Regions from separate parts of the Pedobacter sp. MR2016-19 genome, predicted to be linked through region 2. Evidence: riboswitches for the same ligand, from Rfam matches in the RefSeq annotation. Region 2 holds a riboswitch; the other holds the start of a gene.

Region 1 (4,441 bases), on a different contig from region 2:
CGGTTTTTTGTTTTCATCGATGGCCACAAAAGTAAAATCGCCGTGTACGGCCAATTCCCTTCCTTCGGCATACATCTGTTCGATATAAATCTCTACATTAACTTTTAAACTGGTGTTACCCACATGGCTTACCTTACCAATAAGCTCTATGATGGTGCCTGCAGGAATCGGTTTTTTAAAATCAATCCTGTCGCTACTTACGGTAACCATAATCTGCCGGCTAAAACGGGTTGCGGTGACAAAAGCAACTTCGTCCATTAAATGCATCGCTGTTCCTCCGAAAAGTGTATCATAATGATTTGTTGTATTTGGGAAAACGGCTTTAAAAATACTGGTTTTTGAATTTTCTATTCTTTTTTCTAATGTCATGGGGTAAATATATGATGAGTAAAAAGCTTTGACAACTTTCGTAGTTATTTTAAGTAGAAAGTTGCCAAAGTAAAAGAATTAATTCGCCTGAAGATCTGCTGATAACACTTCTTCAGTTTTACGCATCTCTTTTGCAGCTTCAACCATTTCGATCAATGCTTTTTTGGTTTCGTCCCATCCGCGGGTTTTTAATCCACAATCAGGGTTTACCCAAAGTTGTTCAGAGGGAATAACAGCCTTTGCTTTTTTGAGCAACTGAACCATTTCTTCCCTCTTCGGAACCCTTGGAGAGTGAATATCGTATACACCCGGACCAATTTCGTTTGGATATTTAAAATCGGCAAAAGCATCCAATAACTCCATTTGTGAACGCGAGGTTTCGATCGTGATCACATCGGCATCCATATCGGCAATATTCTGGATGATATCATTAAATTCCGAGTAACACATGTGCGTATGGATTTGCGTATCGTCTTTCACACCACTCGCTGAAATTTTAAAGGCTTTAACGGCCCAGTTGAGGTAAGTTTGCCAATCAGCTTTGCGCAATGGTAAACCTTCTCTAATGGCTGGCTCATCAATTTGAATGATTTTAATGCCTGTATTTTCCAGGTCACAAACCTCATCACGGATAGCCAGGGCAATCTGTGTACAGGTTTCTGATCGTGGTTGATCATTTCGAACAAATGACCATTGTAAAATCGTTACCGGACCAGTCAACATCCCTTTCATGTATTTTGAGGTAAGTGACTGTGCATAGGCGGTCCATTTTACCGTCATCGGTTTCGGACGCGAAACATCACCAAAAATGATCGGGGGTTTTACACAGCGTGAGCCATAACTTTGTACCCAGCCATTTTTAGAGAAAGCGAAACCATCCAGTTGCTCACCGAAGTATTCAACCATATCGTTACGCTCAAATTCACCATGAACCAAAACATCCAGATCGATTTCTTCCTGCCAGGTTACGGCTTTTGCTGTTTCTTTTGCGATGAGATCATCATACTCTTCAGTGGTAAAAGTTCCGTTTTTAAGCTTTGCTCTCCAGCTTCTTACCTCTGCCGTTTGCGGAAAAGATCCGATGGTTGTAGTGGCATAAATAGGCAAATTAAGCTCCTGTTGTTTTATTTTTCTAGTTGAAAATGGGCTTAAACGTTCCGAATCTTGCTCTTTTAAGGCCAAAACACGCGCTTTTACTTCCGGATTGTGGATGATTTTAGAAACTTTACGATTAGCGATCGCTTTTTTGTTTTCCTCAAGTTTTTGCAGGGTAGATGCAGGGCTTTCGTTGGTGATCAGTTTTTTTAAGGTAGCTACTTCTGCAATTTTTTGTTTCGCATAAGCCAGCCACTGTTTAATTTCTGCCGAGAGGTTTTGCTCATTGGTTTCATTGTCCAGATCAACCGGTGAGTGGATTAATGAGCAGGATGGTGCAATCCACACTTTATCTAATCCTCTTTTTTCTACCACCTGATTAATTATGGATACAGATTTTTCGAAATCACTTTTCCAGATGTTCCTTCCGTCTACTAAACCTAGTGAAAGGATCGTGTCGTCTTTTAACGAGGCTAAGACATCTGTCAATTGATCTTCTGCTCGTACCAGATCGACATGTAAAACATTTACCGGTAATGAAGCGGTTAGTGCTAAATTATTGCCTAAGCCTTCGAAATAAGTGGCTAAAACAATTTTTAATCTTGGGAAAGCCTTTCTAAGTTCCTTGTAAGCATATTCATAAGCTTTCTTGTCTTTTTCGGTAAGGTCTAAAGTCAAAAACGGCTCATCAAACTGAACATATTCTACATCCAAAGCATCTAAACGGGATAAAATCTCGATATAAACGGGAAGCAGATTTTTGATCAGGTCTATTTTTTCAAAGCCGGTTTCTTTTTCTTTTCCCAGTAAAAGGTAAGAAACCGGACCGATTAGAACAGGTTTGGTGGTAATACCCAATTGTTTTGCCTCGTAAAACTCATCGATAATTTTGGTTGAGAAAAGTTTAAAAGGCTGGTCTTTGTAAAACTCGGGCACAATGTAATGGTAGTTGGTATCAAACCATTTGGTCATTTCCATTGCTACCACATCCAATCCCTCTTTCTGATAGCCTCTTGCCATAGCAAAATAGAGATCAAGTTCGGAATTTCCTTTTTTCAGGATCACTTCGTTGTACCTTTTCGGTATTGCCCCAAAGGTTAATGAATGATCAAGAACATGATCATAAAAAGAAAAGTCGTTCGATGGAATGATATCGATTCCCGCTTCTTTTTGAAGGTTCCAATTTTCGTGGCGAATGTTTTTTCCCACCTGAAGTACATTTTTGTCCCCAGTTTTATCTGCCCAGTAATTTTCGCAGATTTTCTTTAATTCCCTTTGGCTACCTATTCGCGGATAGCCCAGATTTTGCGTTAGCATCTCTTTTAAAGATTAAGTAAATAAATCGTTTAAAAGCTCAAATCAGTATTTTATACTTTTCTGTTAAAATAAAAAAGGAAAGGTTACAGCACAGCCTGCCGACTCATCAGCAAAAAGCTTAAAGCAAGCATATAAAATTTTAATTTTATTGTGTACAATCAGACCTGACCAATTACTTTATAACGCGAAAGCACCGTCAATTCAATATAGGCAGGTCTCCTGACTTATTCCCGATCTTATCGCCTTCCCATCCCGGTAAAACGGAACAGTGGCATGAATGATAAGACCGTTGTCTTTTTGCTAAAGACAGAATTTACAGTTGCGCGACAGCTCGTGATTTGCACACGATTCCCTATTAATCCCGGTTGTAATTCCGGGAACCTGTATCGGTTGATGAAAAATAAAGTTAAGAACTTACATCAAGGCAAATGTATGGATTAGGATTTAAAGATTAAGGTATTTTTGTAAGCATTGATTTCGCCTCCTTCCAATCGATGGTATTTATTTCTTTAACCACAGATGCACACAGATAAACACGGATTTTTTATAAATATTAAGTCTAAAGCATCTTAAATCACTTGTAACAAATTTACAGCAAGCGGTTTTTGGTGCCGATTCTCTACTATATTTGATTACCTGACTTAAACTCTTATTATGATGAAAAACTACTTTAAAGGGCTTTACATTGCTTTTTTGATGGTAAATAGCTGTGTGGTACTGGCGCAAGAAGTACCCACGCCAAAATCGCATTTTGGTTTTGATATCGGCGAGGATTATCAACTGGCCAATTACACCCAAACAGAAGCCTACTTTAAAAAGCTTGCAACAGCTTCTAACCGTATTAAACTAGTTGATATTGGGAAAACCGAAGAAGGCAGAAGTCAATATATGTTAATTGTTTCTTCTCCAGAAAATCTGAAAAAATTAGACCATTATAAAGAAATTTCGCAGCAACTGGCCCATGCCGAAATTAGCTCAAAGCAAGCCACAGTGTTGGCGCAGGAAGGTAAAGCGGTAGTATGGATAGATGGAGGCCTGCATGCAAATGAAGTGGTTGGCACCCATCAGCTGATCCAAACGCTATATGAATTTGCCTCCAGAACTGATGCAGAAACTTTGCGTATTTTGGATAATGTAATCATTTTGTTTACTCATGCAAACCCTGATGGTCAGGAGCTGGTAAGCAATTGGTACATGAGGGATAAAGATCCGAAGAAAAGGACAACTTCCGGACTTCCTATTTTGTACGAAAAATATGCGGGACATGATAACAACCGAGATTTCTTTATGTTAAACCTTAAAGAAACACAGAATATCGGTCGCCAGCTTTTTGTGGAATGGATCCCGCAGATTATGTATAACCATCATCAGGCTGGTCCGGCAGGAACCGTTGTTGCAGGGCCGCCCTATCGTGATCCGTTTAATTATGTTTTCGACCCAACACTATTAACCAGTTTAGATGCGGTTGGTGCGGCGATGCACAACCGGATGAATGTAGAAAACAAGCCTGGTTATACGCAGCGTGGAGGATCGGTTTATTCTACCTGGTACAATGGCGGTTTAAGAACTACTACCTATTTTCATAACATGATTGGACTCCTGACAGAAATTATCGGAAATCCTACACCTTCTGAAATTCCATTGGTTCCTTCGAGATTAC
Region 2 (4,441 bases):
AACAATAACTAAGGTTGATGCCAACAGATTTACTATGTTCACATTTTTAAGTATTATTCTACCAACCAATACCATCAAAGCAAAGGCAATATAGGTCCAATACCAACCTTCATAAAGAAAACCACTGCTGTATTTGCTAAATATAGTGGCCGATAAAATGAAATCACTTAAGAACAAGCTTAATAACGGGAAGGCAAATGCTTTTAAATTATCTTTAAAATAGGCTCCTCCAAATAAAGCTACAGCCCCTATTGATGAGAAATTGGCGAACTTTAATTCATCAGAGTTGAATGTTACCAATAAACGGAATGCCGTTATGGCCAATATCATCAACAGCAAAATTAATGTGCGTGGATTAAATTTTAAATGAGACATTTTATTTTGGTTAATATGTATGCTGCAAAGTTAAATTTTTATTAGCGGATATTAAAACTTACACCTGTATTAAAGTTAAAGCCCGGTGTATTGTAGCCAATAATTTCAGTATATTTTTTGTTCAGTATATTTTTGGCATCAAAAAATACTTTCACGTGTTTTTTAGCAAGGGCATATTCTACATATGCATTTAACAGGCTATATGATGGCATCTCTTCATCTAAATAAGATATAAAATTGGTATCGAAACGTTTGCCAAAATAACGGAAGTTGACACTTGCATATAGGTTGCTGGTTGCCTGTGCACCTGCATTAATGCCGAAGGTGTGTTTTGGTCTACGGATTAAAAATTTAGTTGTTCCTGTATTTCCTTCAACGAAAGCATAGTAACCATTAATATTGAAAACGCTAAATTTTGCCGCTGGCTCAACCTCAAAACCTTTATACTTTTGGTTACCCTGATTAATATAACCAGTGGTGTAAACGATAGCATCAGTTAAATCGCGTTTAAAACCTGTAATGCGCAAAGTAAATGCTTCTTCATCGATATTTAAGTTTACACCAGCCTCATAATTTTGAGATTTTTCTGGTTTCAGATCAAGATTGGCACCATATTGACCAAACAGCATATTCAGTGTAGGCACTTTGAATGCAGTAGATACTGTTCCAAATAATTTTACTTCTTTAATGATGTTAATGCTTGGGGTAACTGAGTAGGTATAGTTTTCGCCATATTGGTCATGTTTATTGTAACGTCCGCCTACTTCCAGGTTAAAAATGCTTAAATCATGTAAAAACAAAGATCCATAAGCGGCGAAGATATTGGTTGTTGGGTTTTTGGTATCAGTAACCAATTTCATTTTTCTGTTGTCGATACCTACCAATAAATCTAATTTACTACCCAGTTTCTGGTTATAGAATAAATCAACTACATTAAGCCTTCCGAAGTTTAAAAAATTACTTGGAAAACCTGCATAACTAGACTTTACATCATTCGAATTGCTCTCGTGGCTATAATTTAGTGTTATTTTACCGGTATTGAATTTATATTCAGAGTTAAAGCCTGCACTAAACTGCTTTAAAATAGAATTATTGGTTGGCAAGCCATCGGCAAACGCACCTTCATCTATTTTATAATCGCCATAGAAATAACGCAGAAAAGGATTAACGGAGAAATGTTTGTCGAGTTTAATCCCGAAATTGGCATTTAAACCATCTGTTTTAAAACCGTCTTTATCAAACATGGCTGCACTTCCAACTGGCGCAACTGCTTCCGAAATACCATCAGTTTTGAAATGCGTGTAATTGATGTTGTAAGAAAAACCTTCTACACCACCATTTAAACCGATCGTTCCTTTATAAGTTTCAAAACTTCCTGCACTGGCCACGCCGTAAATGGTATTTCCTTTAGGGCCACCCTTTTTAGTTACGATATTGATTACGCCTGCAACGGCATCAGATCCATAAATGGTAGACTGACCACCTTTTAAAATCTCGATATGATCGATCTGGTCAATTGAGAACAGACGTAAATCGAAGGTTCCGCTAATGCTTGAAGGATCATTCTGTACAATACCATCTATTAATACCAGGGTGTAACCACTGCCCGATCCCCTGAAAAAGATACTTTTATCTTTTCCCTGGTTGCTGTTTCCTCCGCTGATGATGATACCAGCCTGTTCAGTTAATAAATCGGGTAAAGATTTGCCGTTACTGCGATCCAATATTTCGCGACTGATGATAGTGACCACTTTTCCGGTCTGGGATTGTTTCTGATCGTTTTTTGTTGCAGAAATTACAACATCTTTTAGCTGCAAACTGTCTTGAGTTTGAGCATTAGCCACCTGGCCAATCATTAACTGCGCTAGCCCTAAACTGGCTACAGTTAGCATTCTTTTTTTGTTCATTTGATTGTGGATTTGCCCACAGCCAACAGATTAGAAAAGGAAATGAAAATACGAACAACGTTAATATCTCAATCCTAGCTTCAATCCCCGAAAGCTATGAAATTAAACGCTAAAGGCAGGTCTTCTGACTTACTCCCGTTTTTTCCGTCTTCCCGCTCAGTAGTTAATTGGGCAGTGACTTAAGAATTGAAAAACGTTACAGAGCTTACAGCTGCGGGACAGTTACAGATTTACACTGTATTCCCTTTTAATCCCGGTTGTAAGCCGGAAACCAAAAGCAGCGCAAAGGTAGTAAAAAGAGCGGAGAGCCAAAAGCAGTTTAATATGTCTATTAGGTTGCTCTTATCTTTATGAAATAGTGGTGCAGACTATTTAGAATTAAAATTTTCCTTTGAAAAGCATTTTCAGTGATGCTTCGGAAACGGCATTCCCGTTATTCGCTATAGCTCCGGGGAAACCGGAGGCTACAGCTACTACCAGGTTTATAAATGAGGGCTTATAGTATAAAATCAAGCTTCATAAAAAAGGCCTGCAATGATTTGCAGACCTTTAACATTTGAGGCGTAATAATTTTAATGAAAGATTGCTAAATCATTAAAAAATATCTTTGTAAAATCGGTAGTAACGCCATCACCACCGTATTTAATTCTTTTAACCAATGCACCTGTAGATGCATTATAAATCAATAAGTAGTTTACGGTAGCAGCTGCCCCATAATTTTGAATTCCGTTTACTACGATATAATCTCTGTTTTTATCGTAACGGATGGCTCCGTAAACCATAAAAGGATCTTCGCTTATATTAATAAATGGCTGCGATAGCGACGTTTTATCACCATCAATGTATTTATAAATTGCCTTTCCTGAGTGATAGAAAACGGCATTTTCTTTTGTTGATGAGGTAATGCGGGTCGGTGCATCCAATCCAAATGTTCCTATTGACACAGGTAATGCTATACCTGCTGTATCTAAGTTATTATCAATGGCAATTAACCTGCTACCCGTAGATGCCCAAATTTTTCCATTAGGTGTTTGAGCAAAACCTCTGTTAATACCGGAGAAACTTTTAATTAGTGAATAATTATTAGCGGATACAATTTTGGCACCATTGCTCTGCAACAGGTAAATGTAATCGCCTTTTTTCCACATGTCGCCGGTATTCACTGCACCAACTGAAGTCAGTTTATTTTGTACGGCTAATGTGTTCAGATCAATCTGGTAAACACCATCGTTTGCACTCACCAATCCCCTGTTTCCATCAACCTGTATAATACTTCTCCAGTTGCTGGCTTCCTGTACATATCTTGCTTCTTCTTTTAAGGTGTATTCGTTTATTTTTACAATCGGGCCATTTACCTTGCACATTAAATAAATACTTCCGTTAATAACCGAAGCAAACTGCAACGTACTGGTTTTGGCAGCATTTGATAGTATTTTACCTGGATTTTCTTTTTCATAAGCCCTGATATTAAGGGTATCATCACCATAACGGTAAAAACTCACTGCGCCCGAATTTTGGCCATAAGAACCTTCCCCAATTACAAAAAAGCCATTTTCGTATTTACCTACAACCGGATCTATCTGCAGGTTTTCTATACTGTCCTTTTTACAAGCGTATAAGCCGGTAGTTAAAACTAATGCCCCTATCAGAAGCTGTTTTAAGTTCAATTGTTTCATTATAATATATTGTGTTATTTATTTTTTTAAAAGTTTAAGATCAACAGCTCCGCCAAATTCTGTTGAGATTTCGCCTAAATAGCGCGACCGCTCATTATCATTATCCGGACTGAATGGGTTTCCGTTGCTATTCTGTCCCGTGTAAACCTTTACAAAATCGATAGCAGTGAGATTTACTTTTTTTCCGGCTGCATCTACTGCCCAATCAATATCGAAGGTGTTATATCCCCTCCCCAGCGATTCCTGCAAAGCGATGTACTCACTCGATCCATTATCAGAATAGCCAAATGCGAAAGGTTTATTGGTGATGATTTCTCCAGGGTTCAATGTGTTTTTAAGTAACGTTCCGGTGAAAGAAATTTCGTTTGTAGTTGCCCATGAAGGGAAATAATCCTGCGCATGAAACTGGTTTCTCAGCACAAAGCCTTCTTTACCCTGATTATCCGTCCAGCGTACATCATCCGTTACTTTTGAGGGTTTGTA

What was found. Region 2 has a riboswitch for cobalamin ahead of IM793_RS09175 (TonB-dependent siderophore receptor). Riboswitches for the same ligand answer to the same signal wherever they lie in the genome.
Region 1: another riboswitch for cobalamin. It lies ahead of metE (5-methyltetrahydropteroyltriglutamate--homocysteine S-methyltransferase); the one in region 2 lies ahead of IM793_RS09175 (TonB-dependent siderophore receptor).

The regions. Positions count from the first base shown of each region.
Region 1 covers NZ_JADCNK010000001.1:375,457-379,897, reverse strand. The annotation lists gene IM793_RS01625 (acyl-CoA thioesterase) at 1-369, opposite strand, end outside; gene metE (5-methyltetrahydropteroyltriglutamate--homocysteine S-methyltransferase) at 448-2,781, opposite strand; cobalamin riboswitch at 2,973-3,181, opposite strand; gene IM793_RS01615 (M14 metallopeptidase family protein) at 3,436-4,441, shown strand, end outside.
Region 2 covers NZ_JADCNK010000005.1:74,012-78,452, reverse strand. The annotation lists gene IM793_RS09180 (DUF6580 family putative transport protein) at 1-375, opposite strand, end outside; gene IM793_RS09175 (TonB-dependent siderophore receptor) at 417-2,282, opposite strand; cobalamin riboswitch at 2,379-2,573, opposite strand; gene IM793_RS09170 (DUF5074 domain-containing protein) at 2,855-3,958, opposite strand; gene IM793_RS09165 (PKD domain-containing protein) at 3,977-4,441, opposite strand, start outside.